DNA from 2 places in the Pseudoalteromonas simplex genome. Region 2 is predicted to be linked to the other one. Evidence: predicted binding sites of a transcription regulator. Region 2 holds the regulator's gene; the other holds the start of a gene.
The links. The regulator FliA, encoded in region 2, starts transcription of late flagellar genes. The targets are predictions, from matches to a motif close to CTAAAGNTNNNNNNNNNNNNGCCGATA.

Region 1 (10,553 bases), on a different contig from region 2:
GATAGGTAAATGCTCAAATCGCCATTTTTTAAAACTTGCATCGTAATCATCGGGCTCTGCTTGCTCAAGTAAATGACCAATACACCAAGAGACACAATCTCCATTACCAAGCTCTATATAACCATCATGTTTTTTTTGTGGTTTTGGTAGAGCATCTGCAATGGCTCGTGCCAAGGATGGTTTTTCGGCAATGTAAAGTTTCATAACGCAACACTAAATACTGTTTTTATAAACAGTAGTCTAGCACAGGATTTTTAACGAAGAAACGCCTTAAGCTTGCTGGCTTCGTCGAGTAAAAAGATAGATAAGTGGTAGGTAACATACGACCACAGTACCAATATTGATTAGCGGTAGCAGGGTCTTATACATGTAAGTGCTGTAAGACAAATCCCAAAGGTGGCGGTCAACTAAACGGAACAATTGCAAAATAGGCGCCATTATCACAACCAACTGCCCTAAAACACTTTGCCATAAGTAGACTTTATCTTTAATACCTAAGTAAGCAATGATTGCCATCCAAGCAATATCATTAAAAGCCCAAACGACATAGCGCCAAATATAAATGTCATCAAATTCACGTAAGCCGCTATGAATTAAGGTACCGTATAAAAAGAAACATGCAGTTATAACGGTAAAGTGGAATGCCTGCCAATCTTTGCGGAGGTAGAAAACGAAAATAGCAGGGCTCAGAATGAACACCCAGCTATTATTCAAAATTGAGATGGTATATACAAACCAATCAGGCAAAATTAACTAACCTTAATCTGTTTTACCATCATCGTCGCCACTACCATTACCAGGCATGTAGCTATATTTATCAACTTTTTTCATTTTTATTCTCTATTACATTTGTTAATGAGGCTTAACTTTAATTGATTTACTGCCTTACATCAATAGGTTCAGATTCGTGTGCTTTACCTTGCATAATAGAGATTTCAACACGGCGATTTCGCTTGCGATCTTCGTCGGTTACATTCGGTACTAGAGGCCTGGTTTCTGCGTGGCCGACCACCATCATACGGGACTTATCAAACCCTGGTGCTTTTTCCATTTCACTGGCAACTGCCACCGCACGCTTTGATGATAAATCCCAGTTATTGGTATAAAGCTCATTCGATACTTGGAAGTCATCAGTGTGCCCAGACACGGTTATTTCACCCGGCACATCTTTTAACAGCGTAGCAATATCACGAATGATAGGTTTAAACTTTGGCTGTAAAAAAGCACTACCCGATGGGAATGAACCATTCTCACGAATGCGAATAATAATTTGCTGGCCTAATGACTCAAGCTCAATTGCCCCATCCATAATTTGCTGTTCTAGTTGCTGGGCAATTTTCTTCACAAGTTCATTTGTTTGTTCTTGATCAGCCGCAGAAATTGACTGTTCTAAAGCTTGTTGCTGAGCCGTACTTTGCGATTCACCACCACGTTTATTACCGCGCTGTTCTTGTCGACCACCGGCGGAGCTTTCGTCGCCAGCCTGAAACTCAAGCATTTGTTGTGTCATCTCAACGGTTTGTTGCTGAATCGTTTCAATAGGTGTTGGCTCAGGTTTGCCTGGAGTAAACTCCATGGCAATAACAGAGGTTCCTTTTGGAATATCTTTTACTTCAATTTTATTTTGTACACCAAAAGCAAACTTCATAGAGCCAGCAATTTGCTTAAACTTCAGCACGTCCATTTCAGAGAAAGCAAGCAAGAGTACAAAGAAGCACATTAATAATGACATTAAATCCGCGAAGGTACCCATCCATGCAGGCAAGCCTGGTGGAGGACATTTGCACTCTTCATCTGACATGCTCTACTCCTCGGTATCAACTTTACGTTTTGATTCGGCTAAGTAGTTTTTCAAAATACCTTCAATTACTTTCGGGTTCTGACCGTCTTGAATACCTAGCACCGCGTCAAGAATTAAGCGTTGATTGAGGGCTTCTTCGTCTTTACGCAGTTCTAGTTTTACCTGAATTGGAATTGCGACAACGTTTGCTAAGAAAGCACCATAGAGAGTTGTTAAAAGGGCAACTGCCATTGCTGGGCCGATTGCTTTTGGGTCATCCATGTTTGATAACATAGCAACCAGACCGATTAGCGTACCGATCATACCCATTGCAGGAGCAATATCGGCAAGTGATTTGAATAAACCAGCACCGAGTTCATGACGGTTAGCAGTAAGAGAAATATCTTTTTGCAGCGTGGCGCGAACGACATCAGCATCATGACCATCCACTAACATATCGACCCCTTTACGCATAAAACCGTTGGGGATTTCAGCTTCTTCTAATGCTAAGAAGCCACCTTTACGTGCTGAATCAGCTAATTCTACTGCTTTTTCAATTAATTCTTCCGGAGATTCGATTTTGAACATAAAAGCTTTTGCTGCCACTTTACCTATGCCCAAAAATTGCCCCATGGTGAAATTTGATAATACAATAAAAATCGAACCACCAAATACAATGACCACCGAAGGCGTGTTGTAAAACATTGCAACTTGGCCATCACTACTTAACACCATCGACATAGCAATTAAGCCTATGGCACCAAGAATACCTATTATGGTTGCTAAATCCACATACCCCTCCAGAGGAACAATTACACGATACACTCAAGTATCAAATTTTTATTATTAACTGCTTATCGGCAAGCAGTTGAAATACTTAAATCATTAAATGAATTAATTTTATTTTAATGTAAGATTTTTAAGCTACAAGTTTAAGCTGTATTTAAAATCGTAAAAATAGCATACTAAAAATGAATTATGCGTAAAAAAACACATCATTCTTTGACCTAGTTTAGCATTCCCCCTAAAATTGGCCTCACTTTCTAACAGCTACCGAGGCCACAATGGCAACAAAGAAACCAGAAAACTTAAGCTTTGAAGAAGCACTGGATGAATTATCTCAAATTGTTGCACAAATGGAGCAAGGTGAATTGTCACTGGAACAATCACTAAAACAATTTGAACGCGGCATTGCGCTAGCAAACGCTTCGTCTGGTAAGTTACAACAAGCCGAACAAAAAGTTGCCATTTTAATGGGTAACGATAGCCAAGCGCCTCTTAGCAATTTTGATTCAAACTTGGACTAATTAAGTGCAATTAAAAGAACAATTACAACGCGCTCGTGAAGACGTTGAAGCACATTTAAATCGCTATTTTGAACAGCCACTTAATACCGGAAAAAACATCAAAGAAGCCACCCACTACGGTGTTCTAAATGGTGGTAAACGCTTACGTCCTTACCTTGTATATGCAACGGGCCGGATGATGGGCGCGGACAAGGCCGATCTTGATATCCTTGCCGCCGCTATTGAGTGTATTCATAGCTATTCTTTAGTTCATGATGACTTACCAGCAATGGATGATGATGACTTAAGACGTGGCCGCCCTACCTGTCATATTGTCTATGGCGAAGCACAAGCCATACTCGCAGGTGATGCCTTACAAACACTGGCATTTGATTTAATTGCCAATCATCAATTTGCTGTTTCTGCGAGCCAACAAGTAAAAATGATTGCCTCATTAAGCAAAGCCTCAGGTATTGAAGGTATGGTAGGTGGGCAAGCACTGGATATTGAAGCGACCGATAAAGAAATTACAGTTGCTCAGCTAGAGCGCATTCACCAGCTAAAAACGGGTGCCTTGCTTAATTGTGCAATTACACTCGGTGCATTGAGTGCAAAAAGCTGTGATGAACATACACTCGCGCAATTAAACCTATTCGGTCAAGCAATTGGGCTGGCCTTTCAGGTACAAGACGATATCCTTGATGTAGAAGCTGATACTGAAACATTAGGTAAGCCACAGGGTTCCGATGTTGCTGCAAACAAAGCAACCTACCCTGCTTTATTAGGGATGGCAGGCGCAAAGCAAAAAGCACAAGATTTGCTGGCTCAAGCCCATCAAGCTCTTGAGGCTATTGATTACGACACCAGCGAATTGGCGAGTCTTGCAAGCTATATTGTTGAACGCAATTATTAATACCTAAAAAGAAAGACAAAATAACTAAAAAATCGGAGCGGCAATGGGCTATAATGCACTCTGGTTAGCGAAGGATGTATAAAAAATCATGACACTTGATAGTAGCAAGTATCCATTATTAAGTTTGGTTGACGAACCAGCACAACTGCGTGATTTAGCGCAAGACAAGTTACCTGCGTTTAGTAAAGAGTTACGCGAATACCTACTTAACTCAGTTTCGCAAAGTAGTGGTCATCTAGCATCAGGTTTAGGCACTGTTGAGTTAACAGTTGCACTGCATTATGTTTATAACACTCCTGAAGATCGTTTAGTTTGGGATGTGGGTCATCAAGCATACCCGCATAAAATCTTAACGGGTCGTCGTGACCAAATGCATACTATTCGTCAAAAAGACGGTTTGCACCCATTCCCATTCCGTGAAGAAAGCCCATACGATACTTTCAGTGTTGGTCATTCGAGCACCTCAATTTCAGCAGCCTTAGGTATGGCCATTGCTGCAGAAAAAGAAGGTAAAGATCGTAAAACCGTTGCTGTTATTGGCGATGGTGCGATCACTGCTGGTATGGCATTTGAAGCAATGAATCACATGGGTGATGTTAATCCTAACGTGTTAATTATCTTAAACGACAATGAAATGTCGATTTCAGAAAACGTGGGGGCACTCAATAACCACTTTGCCCGAATTTTATCTGGTAGCTTCTACACCAATATTCGTGAAGGCAGTAAAAAGCTCCTTTCTGGTTTACCGCCTGTGAAAGAACTTGCTAGCCGCATGGAAGAGCACCTAAAAGGAATGGTCATTCCGGGTACGTTCTTTGAAGAGTTAGGCCTAAATTACATCGGCCCAATCGATGGTCATGATGTAAATATGTTGGTTGATACCTTACGTAATATGCGTAACCTTAAAGGCCCACAGTTACTACATATTAAAACGCAAAAAGGTAAAGGTTATAAGCCTGCTGAAGCGGATCCAATTGGCTACCACGGCGTACCAAAATTTGATCCGAGCATGTCGAAATTACCAAAATCAAAACCGGGTGCTGCCACATTCTCAAATGTGTTTGGTGACTGGTTATGCGATATGGCAGCCCAAGACGACAAGCTAATGGCAATTACCCCTGCGATGCGTGAAGGTTCAGGCATGGTGCGTTTTTCAAAAGAGTATCCTGCGCAATACTTTGATGTGGCGATTGCTGAACAACATGCTGTAACGCTTGCAGCAGGCCTCGCTTGTGAAGGGTTGAAGCCTGTTGTTGCTATTTATTCAAGCTTTTTACAACGCGCTTACGATCAACTTATCCACGATGTAGCATTACAAAACTTACCTGTTTTATTCGCTATTGACCGTGCAGGTATTGTTGGTGCTGATGGTGAAACTCACCAAGGCGCCTATGACTTAAGTTTTATGCGCTGTATTCCTAATATGATTATTATGGCGCCAAGCGACACGAACGAGTGCCGCCAAATGCTTTACACTGGCTACCAATGCAATCAACCTGTTGCTGTTCGTTACCCACGTGGTAGTGCCGGCAATTGTGATGTTGAATCAACAATGAGTGCGATTGAAATCGGTAAAGCGCGTAGTATCAAACAAGGTAGTAAAGTGGCCATCTTGTCGTTCGGTACGCTGCTAGAGAGCGCCAAAGTAGCCGCAGATGAGCTTAATGCAACAGTGATTGATATGCGCTTTATCAAACCACTTGATACTGAAGCTATTAATGAGCTAATTAGTAGCCATGATGTCATTGTTACTTTAGAAGACAATGCCATTGCAGGCGGTGCGGGTTCTGCTGTGAATGAATATTTGGCTGCAATCAAAGCCGATGTGACTATCTTAAATTTAGGTATTCCAGATGAGTTCATTAAGCATGGCACACAAGATGAAATGCACGCTGAGATGGGCCTAGATGCCAATGGCATCTTAACTCGCATTAAAGAGTTCATGGCTTAAAAACTATACGCAATTCATTAAAAAGGAGTCTCATGGCTCCTTTTTTATTATTTAAAACCATACACATAAAAAATAACTTACCTATTTTCTATTTTCTTGCATCCAATATCTTTAGCTAGCCGTTTATTCATTGAGGTTAACTCGTGAGCACGTATTTTGTCGTTAAACAATACAGGTTGTTTGTTCACATTTGATGGAATATTTAAAAGGTATAGACAAATGAATACGATTAAAAGTAAAGCTATTAAAGATCAACAACTCGCTAATTCAAAACTATCTAAGGTCATGTTTTCTGCCATTGCTCTTGCTGTAATGCTGGGTATTACAGGGTGTGATGGAGATGATGGTAAAGATGGTGCTATGGGAGCTCAAGGTGCAGCAGGGCAAGACGGTACTAATGGTGTCGATGGCCAAAATGGCGCTGACGGTCAAAATGGCGCTGATGGTATGAATGGTAACGATGGCGCTCCTGGCTTCGCATCAGCAACATTTATATTAGCGAACAATGGCTCTGATAATGCGGGCACTATCAACCTCATTGATCAAAATGCCGCTAAACTCACAACATTTAATACTGGTGCTAATGAAGGTGTTGTTTTCGATAGCTTAGGTAATTTAGTGCAAGCTGCTGATTCAGGAAATGGAGCACTAAGTACCGTATGCCAAGTGTTAAGCCGTGCAGATGGCATGTACACCAATAATATTGATCGTACATTAACTGGCACAAACACCACACTTGTAAATCCGAAGGGCATACATATCTCTAATAAATATGGTCTTGTTTTTATTGCTGATTTTAATGCTATGCAAGTAACTGTATTTGGTAAAGAAGCTGCAGGTGATGTAGCACCATTAGCAACAACGGTAACCGATGCAACACCATGGGATCTTACGTACGATGAAAATAATGATCGTCTTTACGTCGCACTAACTAATGGTGATGTTGCTGTTTACGACAGTTATGTAATGGGTGGTTTTGCTGCAACACCAACTCGAACCATTACACCAAGTGATGAAACTGGTACAAAAATTTCAGTCAATATTCATGGTATTGCTTTAGATATGACTAGTAACAAGCTTGTGCTGTCTGATGTAGGTAGTGCATCTGATGCAACAGATGGTGCACTCTTTGTCATTTCAAATGCTGCTCAAGCAGATGGTATGGTAGCGGTTGACCGTCATATAGCAGGCCCAATGTCTATGCTCGGTAACCCTGTGGATATAAGTCTTACTGGCAGCGACTTGCGTGTGGCTGAAAAATCAAATGATGCAGTTTTAGTATTTAGTAATATATTTGCAGGCGAAAGTGGTGATGTATCACCAGATCTCATCACGCCAACAACAAAACCTGAATCAATAACAGAAACCGTTATGCATAATAATATGCAAGATAGCTCTGATAGTATTATGGTTAACATGCCCCTGCTCGGTGTAGCTGTAAGTAGTAACCCAGGAACAGTAGGTCCAACAACAGGTCAAATTAGTCGTTTAAACGCACCTTTAACAGCCGAACTGGCAACGTATAATGCAAATCAAACAATTGAAAGTGTGGCTTTTGATAAGTCTGGCACTAGCTACGCAACATTTGATGATGCAGTTACATCGATGGGTGGTATCGTTATTTCAAACAAGGTTGCAACACAGCGTAACGGCGAAAGTTACGCAACCAACCAAGATAGAACAATCATGGGAGCAAGTACTGGTATTATCTCACCAAAAGGTATTGATATAGCTTCAGATACAGGCATGATTTTTGTTGCTGAATTTAATGCAACAACGCCTGGTGTTCTCATTTTCTCTAGCTGCGCAACAGGTGATGTAAGCCCATTAATGACCCTAACACCCAGTGCTAGTGCACGCCCTTGGGATGTAGACTATGATCCATCAACTGACAGGGCATTTGTTGCACTTACCAATGGCACAATTGCTGTTTTTGATGAAGTGAAAAGCAAGTGGATGTCAGGTATGACAACCATTACAGGTGAAGATCGTTTAATTACCCCTGCATCGGGCGGCACTGCATTTGCTGCACCAACCAATATTCATGGTATTGATTACGACCCATTAAGTGACTCACTAATAGTTTCTGATGTTGGCTCTGCAGCCGATGCCACCGACGGGAAAATTTATGTGATTAATAGTGCCGCTATGGCCAGTGGTTTAACCAATGTAAGTGTAAATATCGCAGGTCCTGCAAGCCAATTAGGTAACCCTGTCGATATTATGTATACGGGTAATGATTTATATGTTGCCGAAAAATCAAATGGCCTAGTTATGCGCTTTGATAATATTTTAAATAGCCCTAGCGGTGACATTGCAGCAACGGTGAGCTACTCCTTTACCGCCCCAGAGTCTGTGGCTGTTTTACCAGCTTGGCTTAAACACTAACCATCAAAAGGTGTTTAGGTAACGAACGCCTCTGTTGGCCTCCAATGCCTTATCTAGCCCTAGGTAAGGCATTTTTTATACCTGCTCACTTAGTTTAGAGAGTATTAACGCATCCAAATTTTAATATCGGCTAAACCATTGGCTTGCAGTGCGCTGAGTTGCTGATCAACATTGTTGCTTTGCTCGAACTCAAAGGCATCTAATTGCTCATCAAAGGTAATGTTTGCTACACCATCGCCACCGCGCTTTTTAACTTGATGCAGTGCGATATCGGCAAGGTTAACTGAGGTTTCCCAACCAATAACTTGGCCACCCAGTAAAGGTAATGGATAAAAAGACCAACCAATCGACGCAGTGATAGTGGTCGACTGCCCATTCGGTAATCTAAATGGGTTTGCTGCAATTGCTTCACATAAATCGGCCACATAATTGTCTATTGCTGTGCGTTTGAAATCACGTAGTAAGAGTAAAAACTCATCACCACTCCAACGCGCAACATAGTCAGAACCTTGAGTACGGCTATTCAACAAAGTCGCCATTTGCTGTAAACAGCTATCGCCTGCAAGTGGGCCATACGCATCATTAATGCGGCTGAAGTTATCAAAGTTTATTATTAATAGCACTAGCGACTTACCCTGCGCTTGCAATGACTGTGAGTTACGCTGGAAGTGTTCGATATCTTTAGGGAGCTGATCAAACAAGAAGCGACGGCTACGTAAGCCTGTAAGCTCATCTGAGTGACTAACTAGCTTAAGCTGTGAGTTCACTTGGTTAAGCTTATCGTTAGCTTCTCGAAGCTCTACGGTACGTTCTGTTACTAAGCTTTCAAGCGCTAATTGCTTACGTTTCTCTTGCGCTCTAAATACCCAAAACACGAGGTAGAACAGTAAAATAAAGCTGCTGGTGATCAAGAGTCTAAAATAAATAGTCTCATCAAAACGACGCGGCACTACAAAGCTGTACTCGGTACGACGTGCTTTTTGCCAATCTTCACCACGACGCTTTGCTTCAAGTTGGAACAAAAACGATCCCGGCGGTAAGTTGGTATAGATTGCCTCACGACGAGTATTGGCATAACGCCAGTCACTGTCTAAGCCACTTAAACGATAACGGAACTCGATACTTGAAGGGGCATAATAATCAATCGCGGTATATTTTAACGTTACATCGCGTTCATCAATTTGTAGCTCAGGCTTATTACCTAAAGTTGCGGTACTTAAATGACGAAGCGGCGTGATCAAGCTTTCAATGCGAGGCTTAAGTGCTTGTACACCAAACAGCTCAACGCTCTTTGGTATTTCTACCACACCTTGCAGACTTGGGTACCAAATAGAGTTGCCTGTGTCTGCTACAGCATCATGGCCAAGGCCTGCACAACATTGACTGGCTTTACCGTCAAGTTGACGGTCAAACGATGAGATCACTTGTTCTACTTTTAAACTTTCGATATCAGTACCAAACTGCTCTACAGGCATACGGTATACGCCTTTCATAGTACTGACCCAAATACGTTTTAATTGCTTGTCGTAAACTAGACTGAAAATAGAGCCATACGGTAGACCATCGGTGGCATCTAACTGACGCCACTGCCCTTTGGTACTGCGATAAAATAAGCCATCGTTAAGTGAACCAATTAATATTCCCACTCCTTCGATATTCAAAATACTGGTGACGTAAGCACTTTCTAAACTAGTTTGGTCGCCAATTTTTTCAATCCCGCGGTCGGTAAAGTAATAAGCTCCTTTACTGGTACCTATTAAGCCAAAATTTTGCTCATCATGAACATAAGTAATAAATTTGCTGCTTAAGAAGGCATTGTATGCAAAAGGTGTTAAACCACCATAACTTAAGCGGTACATACCGCGGCCAGTACCGAGCCAAAATCCACCTTTGCTAGAACGGCTAATTGCAAATACTGGGTTATCGCGCAGCGCTCGCCCAGGCACCGTATACAGGTTTTGGTTTTCGTAATAAAACACACCGCGGCCTGTTGCGATGTACAAACGATCACCATCAAATTGTAAGTCGTGCACTGCTGCTCGACCAAACTGATTACTCGGAATTTGATTTACAAAATTCTTGTTGTAGTCGAAGTAGCCAACACCGCTACGGTTAGCCACCCATAATTTGCCATCAGGCGCTTGGCTAATCGCCATCACCGCTTCGGTCATATTTGAGATAGCTGAGTGACGTTCAATACGCCCTTCGTGAGCAAGCCATAAGCCTTCACTGAAG
Region 2 (10,553 bases):
TTTTGCTCATCAATCCCATCAACAAGTAGACTCAAGCCCTTTGCCGCATACGGGTCTGAGTGCGACAGCGCTTCCGACTCAAGGGCTAAGTAACCTTCTTGACGTGCTTTATGTGACCAACGCTTTACTTGCTCGATGGCTGCATCAATATCGTGATACGGCGGAAAAAACACCCAATGACTGATCTTAAGTGTTTTAGTAAAAACACTTGCTGGGGTCTGAAGCATGACAGCCCCAAGCGTACCACCAAGCACGATGATAAGCGCAGGACCATTAAACAGTGCAGAAACAACCCCGCCCTCTAATGCATAACCAAAGGCGATGGCACTTACTGCGACAATTAAGCCAAGGAAAGACAGTTTATCCACAACCAGTCTCACGCGTTAAACGATTCGCAACATCTGCGAGCGCTAAGCTTTCACTCGCCAAGCCGGCATTAGCAACAGCTTGTGGCATACCATACACCACACTGGTTTTTTCATCTTGCGCCCAAATAGTCGCACCGACTTGCTTAAGCATACGCGCACCATCACGGCCATCTGCGCCCATGCCCGTTAATACTACAGCTAGCACATCACCGCCGAAGGTTTTTGCAGCACTTGCAAAAGTCACATCAACACTCGGCTTGTAAGTAATACGCGGACTATCGTCTTCAAATACTCGCAGAGTGCGAGAACCACCACGCCCCTCTATTAGCATTTGTTGGCCACCTGGCGCTAAGTAAGCGGTGCCAGGCACTAAACGGTCACCATTTTGCGCTTCTTTAACATTGATTTTGCATAAGCCATTTAGCCTTGCAGCAAAAGCTGGCGTAAACGCAGCTGGCATATGCTGAATAAGCAAAATAGGATGTGGGAAATTAGCTGGCAGCTGAGTCAAAATTGTTTGCAGTGCCACAGGTCCACCGGTTGATGTACCGATAGCAACCAATTGATATTTCTTGCCCGAAGCGCGAATATTACTCGTACTCGATGACGATGCAGCCGGCGAACTTGCAGCAGCAGGACGGCTAAAACTGCGATCAGGCTGGACAATACCGCTACTGCTTGTAGCGCCACTACTTCTTAGTGTAGGAGTCGGAGTTGATCTCGAAATAGGTGCTGGGCGCGAGAAACGAGAAATGCGACGGCGACCAATTTCTTTTACTTTATTTTGTAAAAGCGCGATTGCATCTTCATTATTGCGTGCAATGTCTTCGAACTTTTTCGGTAAAAAATCAAGGGCCCCAGCATCCAATGCATCTAGGGTTGCTGTTGCGCCATCACGGGTGAGTGATGAGAACATTAAAATAGGAGTCGGTGTTGCTGCCATTATTTCTTTCACGGCACTAATGCCATCAAGAACCGGCATTTCAACATCCATAGTAATTACATCAGGTTTTAATTCACGGGCTTTATCGACCGCTTCACGACCGTTTACGGCAAAACCAATTACTTGAATATTGCTGTCTTGCTCTAAAATTTCGCTGACTCTGCGGCGAAAAAAGCTTGAATCATCAACAACTAATACTTTGACTGCCATTGGCACTCTCTTGTTTTATATCACTTAAAGTGCAGTTAAACGCTGCACTTTATTATTTATTATTAGCCAACGTAGTGTTTAAGCATGCTAGGTACGTCGAGGATCAATGCAATCCCACCATCAGAAGTAATTGTCGCACCAGCCATGCCTGGCGTACCTTGCAATAAGGCATCTAAAGGTTTGATAACAACTTCTTCCTGGCCAATTAACGAGTCAACCACAAAGCCCACTTGTTTAGTACCGATTTGCACAATAACTACGTGACCTTCAGCTTTACGCTCTTGGCGGTTGGCACCTTTTACTAACCAATGTTGTAAATAGAAAAGCGGGATCGCTTTTTCACGCACAATTATTGTCAGTTGACCATCAACGACATTAGTTTTAGTTAAATCAAGATGGAAAATTTCACTCACACCAGCAAGTGGTAAAGCAAATGTTTGCTCGCCAACAATAACCATAAGAGTCGGTAAAATAGCCAGTGTTAATGGCACCTTGATTTCTAATACAGTACCTACACCAAGCTCTGACTGAATATTGACAGAGCCATTTAGCTGGGTGATTTTTGTTTTTACTACATCCATGCCGACGCCGCGGCCTGAAATATCAGATATCTCTTCTTTGGTTGAGAAACCCGGAGCAAAAATTAAGTTGTAAGCTTCGGTATCCGACAAGCGGCTTGCTTGGTCGTGATCAATCACACCTTTGCTGATAGCAATTTTTTTCAACTTCTCAGCATCCATACCTGCACCATCATCACGAATGGTCAATAAGATATGATCGCCTTCTTGCGAAGCAGAAAGAGTGACTGTACCGGTACGTGGTTTACCCGCGGCTTCACGCACATCTGGCATTTCAATACCATGGTCAACAGAGTTACGAACTAAATGCACGAGCGGATCGGCAAGCGCTTCTACTAAGTTTTTGTCTAAATCGGTTTCTTCACCAACCAGCTGCAGGTTAATGTCTTTTTTCAAGCTGCGAGCTAAGTCACGCACAACGCGTGGGAAGCGGCCAAATACTTTCTTAATTGGCTGCATGCGGGTTTTCATCACCGCACCTTGCAGGTCTGCAGTTACCACATCTAAATTAGAGATGGCTTTACCCATTGATTCGCTGTTACTGTTATTTGCAAGGCTAACCAAACGGTTGCGTACTAATACCAGCTCACCCACCATGTTCATGATTTCGTCCAAGCGCTTGGTATCAACACGAACCGTTGTTTCAGCTTGTGGTGGTGGCGCTTTTTTCGGTGCAGCAGAAGCTGCTGGTGCTTTTGCAGGAGCTGGAGCCGGTTTAGGTGCAGCTGCGGCAGGCTTAGGAGTAGGTGCCGGTTTTGATGCTGCAGGCTGTGCCGGTTTTGCAGGTTCAGCTTTAGGTGGTTCAGGCGCTTTTTCTGGCGCAGCCGTTTCTAAAGACTGTGGAGCTGTACCTTTACCATGTAATTCATCAAGCAACGCCTCAAACTCGTCATCGCTAATTTCATCGTCTGAGTCACTGCTTGTAGTATCTACTGCTGGCGCTTGAGGAGTTGGTTGTGCAGATTTTACTGTTTCAGGTTTGGCTATATTTTCTTGTTTTACTTCACCAAAATTACCAACACCATGTAATTCGTCTAATAAACTGTCGAATTCATCATCGGTGATGTCATCACTATCACTGCTAATAGCTTCAGGAGCAGCCGCTGCCGGCCCTTGACCTTTACCATGTAATTCATCGAGGAGGCTTTCAAACTCATCTTCAGTAATTTCATCAATATTCTGTGGTTCTGCCTTACTATCAGCAAGACCGCCGCCATCAAACAACATATCAAACGCAAATGGATCATCTTCATCAATATTGTCTGCTGCCGTGTTAGCTGTTACTTCAGGTGCATCAACAACAGCCTCTTCAACAGCAGGTTCTTCAGGTGCAACTGCTACATCGTCTGCTACTGATACATCTTCACCTGCAAGCTCTTCCGCTGTAGGTGGTTGGCTTAATTTATGAAGAACGTCTAGAAGCGCAGGATCTGCAGGCTCTGGTTGCTCACGATTTTGAATCGTTGCGAACATTTCGTTGATGGTATCCAGAGCTTGTAAAATAACATCCATAAGCTCAGGAGTGACACTGCGAACACCTTGGCGTAATAAATCGAAAACATTCTCTGCACCGTGACACGCATCAACAAGTTCAGTCATGCTTAAAAAGCCTGCACCGCCTTTGACAGTGTGGAAGCCTCTAAAAATGGCGTTTAAGAGATCTTTGTCTTCGGGATTGTTCTCAAGCTCAACTAATTGCTCTGACAAAAGCTCTAAGATTTCTCCTGCCTCAACAAGGAAATCCTGTAAAATATCTTCATCGACTTCAAAGCTCATGCAGCTACTCTCCTCTTAGAAGCCCAGACTTGATAATAGATCATCGACTTCATCTTGTCCTGAGACAACATCATCACGAGAGTCTTTATCAATAATCGGCCCTTCAGGACCTGCTAGTGTATCACTTGTTGCAGGTGCTTTTTCTATGGCCTGTTTTTCTTGTTGTTGATGACCATCTTCTTGACTGCCAAACACAGTTAAGAGATTAATTAAACTGTCTTCTACTTCTCGCACTAACTCAATGACGCGACGGATTACTTGCCCCGTCAAATCTTGATAGTCCTGTGCCATCAGCACATTGGTCATCAAGCCCTGTAGCTCATCGGTTTTAGTATGCGAGTTATTCATAAAATTATCTAAGCTATGACATAGCTTTTTAAACTCACCGAGCTCTATTTCTCGGCTCATTAAACGATCCCACGTTGGTTTAATCGTCGCTATTTCATCTGCAAGTTGTTGCGCTATAGGTAAACTAGCTTCAACTGCATCCATGGTTTTGTTAGCGGCGCTTTCTGTCATTTCCATAACATAATTTAAGCGCTGCTTAGCGTCTGGGATCGCATCGGTAGTTAAATCTGAAAGACGAGTATCTAGATCAAAGTTTTTTAACGCTTCATGTAATTGTCGCGTCAGTTTACCGATTTCAGCAAACAGCTCTGATTGTTCTTTTGATGCTGTTTCAAGTATCAGCTGATCAGCTTTTTCTTGTTCACCATTTTCAAGAAACTCAACAAGTTGACGAGCTTGCTCTAAACTTATTTGAGGCGCAGCTAGTGCTGACATAAGCCTCTCCCCTTAGATTAACCTAAACGTTCAAACACTTTTTCCAATTTGGTTTTAAGTGTCGCAGCAGTGAATGGTTTAACGATATAGCCATTAACACCCGCTTGAGCAGCAGCAACAATTTGTTCTTTTTTCGCTTCAGCTGTCACCATTAATACAGGAATATGCTTAAGGCTATCATCAGCACGAATTGCTCTTAACAAATCAATGCCTTGCATACCTGGCATGTTCCAATCTGTTACAACAAAATCAAATTCTTGATTTTGTAGCATTGGCAATGCTGTTGACCCATCGTCAGCTTCCTGCACATTGGTAAAACCTAAATCCCTTAATAGATTTTTAATGATACGTCTCATTGTAGAAAAATCATCAACAACAAGAATTTTCATGTTTTTATCCAAAACATCCTCCGGTGAGGTTTGAACCTATATTTACTTACTACTAATTAATCCAGTCATTGATTTTTGCTTTGAGCTTAATCATCGCCTGACCATGTATCTGACTCACACGCGATTCACTAACATCGAGTATGTGTCCTATTTCTTTTAAGTTCATTTCGTCGTTGTAGTACAAAGACAAAACAAGTGCATCTCTTTCTGGTAACGATTGGATAGCCGTTAATAGAGACTGGTTAAACCGCTCATTTTTAACGTTATTAAACGGTTTGTCTAGTCCTAAATCCTGACCTACAGGTGTAATGACGTCTTCATCAACGCCTAAGTCCTCTATACCTAATACTTTACTAGAATTTACATCATGTAGAATATGATGGTACTCATCGAGCGTTATATCAAGTTTTTCAGCGACTTCTGTATCTTTAGGTTCACGATTTAGCGTGCTTTCTAATTCGGAAATGGTTTCAGCCACAAGGCGAGCATTTCGGTGAACTGAGCGTGGTGCCCAGTCACCTCTACGAATTTCGTCTAACATCGCACCACGAATACGAATTCCAGCGAAAGTTTCGAAACTAGCCCCTTTGCTAGCATCAAAGTTTTTTGATGCTTCAATTAGGCCTATCATGCCTGATTGAATTAAATCATCGAGTTGGACACTGGCAGGTAAACGAGCAATTAGATGGCACGCCACTTTTTTAACTAAAGAGGCATGTTTTTCAACAATCGCATTTAAGTTTTGTGCTGATTGATATCCCATCGCTTTATTCACCGATGTTGTCATAGTTAGCCGTTTACTAGTTTTTCAATGAAAAATTCTAAATGGCCAGAAGGTTGATTAGGGATCGGCCACTTAACTGCTTTTGTTGCTAATGTTTTAAACGCCACCGCAGCTGGTGAGTTTGGAAATAATTCAACAATCACCTTTTGGCGTCGCGTAGATTTACGCATGTTCTCGTCATAAGGAATGGTAGCTACCAACTCCATTGAAACGTCTAAAAAGCGATCCGTTACTTTTGAAAGTTTAGCAAATAATTCTTGCCCTTCACGCAAACTGCGCACCATATTAGCAACAATTTTAAATTTATATACGCCATGCTCACGGCTAAGGACTTTAATAAGCGCATAAGCATCGGTAATTGAGGTAGGTTCATCACATACAACCACAACAACATCTTGGGCTGCACGAGAAAAGCTTAATACCATGTCAGAAATACCTGCGGCGGTATCGACAATTAAAATATCAAACTCGGTGTTTAACTCGCTAAAAGCGCGAATAAGACCTGCATGCTCAGATGGTGTTAATTCCACCATGCTTTGCGAACCAGACGTCGCTGGTACAATTTTTATACCTGCAGGACCTTCAACGAGAATTTCGTCAAGCTCACACTCGCCTGACAAAACATGAGATAAGTTACGTTCAACACGAAGGCCAAGCATCACGTCACAGTTTGCCAAACCTAAATCGGCATCTAGTACTAATACACGATTTCCTTGCTGCCCTAATGCGATTGCGGTATTGAGTGAAACGTTGGTTTTACCCACACCACCTTTACCGCCAGTCACAGCGATAACTTTAACGCCACTATTATTATTTTGATTCATTTTGCGCAGGCCGCTTGCTTGATCTAATACTGTGTTAATCATACATCCCTACTGTGTTCGACGCTACTGCTTGACGTCGTGAATGTTGTGCTTTTGCTCGTTTTAAATACAATTGTTCAGCTTTTTTCACTAGTTTTTCAGCATTCGCTACGCGAATATCTTCAGGAACACGCTGACCGTTAGTAAGATACCCTATTGGCAGGCGATTTTGAATCGCTATACTAATAATCTCACCTAAACTTAAAGATTCATCCAATTTAGTGAAGATACAGCCACTTAGATGAACCTTTTTAAAGTGTCTTACGGTTTCTTGCAACACATTTATCTGTGCTGTCGCACTTAATACTAAATAACTACGAATATCAACACGCTGATTACGCATTAGGGTGTTTAATTGCTCAGTTAAACGTAAATCACGTTGGCTCATACCCGCTGTATCTATTAATACTAGACGCTTATTACGTAAATGGTATAGCACTTCAGCTAATTCATTCGCATCTTTTACCTGCTTAACACCACAGCCAATAATACGACCATAAGTAGCCAATTGTTCGTAGGCACCAATTCTATATGTATCAGTGGTGATCAACGCCACTTTATCTGCACCATATTTTTGTGCACCCAGTGCAGCTAATTTCGCAACAGTCGTTGTTTTACCAACACCCGTTGGGCCCACTAATGCGAATACACCACCTTGACGTAGGATTTCGTTATTCGTTGTATGCATTTGGTTTTCAACCATTTGCAGTAATGCTTGCCACGCTTGTTGACGTGATACATCGTCAGGAATGAAACAGGCCATTTGCTCAGCAACATCACGTTCAATGCCCATACCCGCTAAGCGGTCAATCATACATGCACGAGTCGGATCGCGGCGAGCCATATCTTGTTGCATTAAGCCAGATACTTGGTGTTCAAGTAATTGACGAATCGCATTCATTTCTTCACGCATGGTCATCATTTCTGATTGATTCGCAGGTGCTGAGTTTTTGTGCTCGGCTGGTGAATCTAAATCATCAAAACTAGAATCTAAGTCGTCATCAAAACCTAAGCTATGTGCTTGAGTTTGTACACGAGGTGCTGCTTGCTGTTGATAACGAGGAGCTTGCTTGTATTGTGGCTGTTGCTGCTCAAAGCTTGGCTCTTTTGCTTGATAGTGTTCACTCGTATCAATACCAGATTGACTAAACATTGACGCAAGCTCTGGCGAACGAGGGCGTGGGGCTTGACGCTCAAGTAACGCTTGAAGGCTATCAGCAACTTTCGCTTGCGGCTCAGGTTTAGCACGCATTGGCTCAGGTTTAACAAAGTTATGCTGTGGAGCAGGTGCTGATTGTGCCACTGCTGGTTTAGCTTCGGCTTTCGGGGCTGCTTTATCGTAATCAACAGCTGCAACGATTTCAACGCCGTTAGCAAGCTTTTTGTTCGACATAATAACCGCATCAACACCTAACTCATCTTTCACTTCTTTCAGTGCAGTGCGCATATCTTTAGCAAAAAAACGTTTAATTTTCATGGTTCAACCCCTTTACTATCCTATTGTTGGCCTACTGAGCTGACAATCTTAATCTGTCTTTCGTCTGGTACCTCTTGGTAAGACATCACCCTTAAACCTGGGATGGTGTACTTAACGAAGCGAGATAGCACAGTTCTTAACATTCCTGACGTTAACAGTATCGAAGGTTCACCGGCCATTTCTTGGTTTTGATGCGCTTCATTCAATGATTGTTGAAGTCGCTCTGCAAGGCTTGGCTCTATTCCGGCACCTTCGTCACCTGCATTCTGAAGTGACTGATGCAACATCTGTTCCAACTCAGGCGCCAAGGTTATGACAGGGATCTCAGAAGACATACCAACAGCATCTTGAACGATCAATCTGCGCAGTGAAATTCGCACTGCAGCCGTTAGTACATCAGGGTCTTGGCTACGTGGGCCATACTCAACAAGGGTTTGAACAATCGAGCGCATATCGCGAATTGCCACCCCTTCATTGAGTAAGTTTTGTAGCACTTTTACGATAGTAGTGAGTGGTAATACGTCAGGAACCAGTCCTTCAACTAAACGTGGATGACTCTTCGCTAACATATCTAATAAGTTTTGCACTTCTTCATGACCAAGCAGTAAAGCTGCGCTATTAGTAAGTAACTGACTAATATGAGTTGCAACCACAGTTGCTGAATCAACGACTGTGTAGCCAAGTGATTGTGCTTCATCTTTTTGATCTGGTTTGATCCAAACCGCATCTAATCCGAATGCAGGGTCTTTTGTGGCAACCCCTTTGATTGGACCAAATACTTGGCCTGGATTAATCGCTAACTCATCACCATGCTTAAGCTCACCCTCACCGCTTGAAACACCCATCATAGTGATTCTGTAAGCGTTAGGGTCCAGTTCTAAGTTATCGCGAATATGCACAGGAGGTACCAAGAAACCAAGCTCCTGAGACAATTTCTTACGCACACCTTTGATACGATTTAATAGTTCACCACCTTGAGATTGATCAACCAGTGGAATTAAGCGATATCCCACTTCTAAACCAATAACGTCAACCTGTTGAACATCATCCCAACCCAGTTCTTTTTGCTCTTGTTTATTAGCAACACCTGTTCCTGGCGCACCACCATTTGCTTCTTGCTCTGCTTTTTCGGCTTCTGCTTTGGCTTTTTGTTGTTGGGTGAAGTAAGCTAGGTAACCCAGTAATCCACCTAGGCTTAAAAATGCAATATGCGGCATACCTGGCACTAGACCCATGATGATCAAAATACCTGATGCGATATACAAAGACTTTTCGTTACCTAGCTGAGTCTTAACTTGGTCGCCCATGTTGTGCGATTCATTTTGACGGGTAACAACGATTGCAGTACCGATTGACAGTAACAATGAAGGCAGTTGTGCAACTAGACCATCACCAATGGTTAGCAAGGTGTACACTTCCATCGCACGGCTGAACGATAAATCATGTTGGATCATACCAACAAATAAACCACCAACGATGTTAATCACTAGAATAACGATACCCGCTATTGCATCGCCTTTTACGAACTTACTCGCACCATCCATTGAACCATAGAAATCTGCTTCGCGGGTAACCTCTTCACGGCGTTCACGGGCTTGCTCTGCACTGATAAAACCAGCGTTTAAATCAGCATCAATCGCCATTTGTTTACCCGGCATTGCATCAAGAGTAAAGCGAGCTGATACTTCAGAAATACGACCTGCACCTTTGGTGATAACCACAAAGTTAATAATGATTAAAATCAGGAAGACCACTAAACCAACTGCATAGTTACCGCCGATAACCACCGAACCAAAGGCCTCGATAACTTTACCGGCTGCATCACCGCCGTTATGACCTTCGAGTAATACTACACGCGTACTGGCGACATTCAGCGCTAAGCGCATGATGGTTGCAATCAGTAGAACCGCAGGGAACATACCAAATTCAAGGGGTTTCATGGTGTAAACTGTAACCAGTAACACCACCAGTGCTAACGCGATATTAAACGAAAATAGAATATCTAAAAGAAATGGCGGCAGGGGTAAAATCACCATACCCAGCGCAGCAAGTACCATTAACGGCGTGCCGATACCCTTCGCATATTCTTTTTTATCTCTGTTAAGTTGTTGTAATACCGCTTTAAATTCCATAATTCAACAATTTCAAAAAATTGACACTACACGGAATTTGCAATAACTATTCCAAGTTATAAATTTACTGTTTAGTATTTGTAGGCATCGGGTATTGGGAGCTTTTTATTGAGTGGTACAGGACGTTTACCGCGCCCTTTTTGGAAGCGTTTTAACTGGAAGACATAAGCTAACACTTGTGCAACGGCAGTGAATAGCTGATCAGGTATTTGATGACCAACATCGGTGGTGTGATACAGCGCACGAGTAA

Region 1: pomA (flagellar motor protein PomA) is a predicted target of FliA. The motif match lies at 2,636-2,662, and genes of this name have one in related genera.

Annotation. Positions count from the first base shown of each region.
Region 1 is NZ_JADILN010000014.1:4,414-14,966, forward strand. Features, by position in the region: gene IRQ78_RS18395 (DNA topoisomerase III) at 1-204, opposite strand, end outside; gene IRQ78_RS18400 (hypothetical protein) at 271-747, opposite strand; gene IRQ78_RS18405 (flagellar motor protein MotB) at 878-1,801, opposite strand; gene pomA (flagellar motor protein PomA) at 1,805-2,572, opposite strand; gene xseB (exodeoxyribonuclease VII small subunit) at 2,845-3,087, shown strand; gene ispA ((2E,6E)-farnesyl diphosphate synthase) at 3,092-3,979, shown strand; gene dxs (1-deoxy-D-xylulose-5-phosphate synthase) at 4,068-5,930, shown strand; gene IRQ78_RS18430 (hypothetical protein) at 6,216-8,318, shown strand; gene IRQ78_RS18435 (ligand-binding sensor domain-containing diguanylate cyclase) at 8,423-10,553, opposite strand, start outside.
Region 2 is NZ_JADILN010000007.1:35,072-45,624, reverse strand. Features, by position in the region: gene IRQ78_RS14090 (flagellar motor protein) at 1-368, opposite strand, end outside; gene IRQ78_RS14085 (protein-glutamate methylesterase/protein-glutamine glutaminase) at 361-1,521, opposite strand; gene IRQ78_RS14080 (chemotaxis protein CheA) at 1,584-3,875, opposite strand; gene IRQ78_RS14075 (protein phosphatase CheZ) at 3,891-4,658, opposite strand; gene cheY (chemotaxis response regulator CheY) at 4,676-5,059, opposite strand; gene IRQ78_RS14065 (RNA polymerase sigma factor FliA) at 5,100-5,810, opposite strand; gene IRQ78_RS14060 (MinD/ParA family ATP-binding protein) at 5,837-6,697, opposite strand; gene flhF (flagellar biosynthesis protein FlhF) at 6,690-8,171, opposite strand; gene flhA (flagellar biosynthesis protein FlhA) at 8,192-10,303, opposite strand; gene flhB (flagellar biosynthesis protein FlhB) at 10,375-10,553, opposite strand, start outside.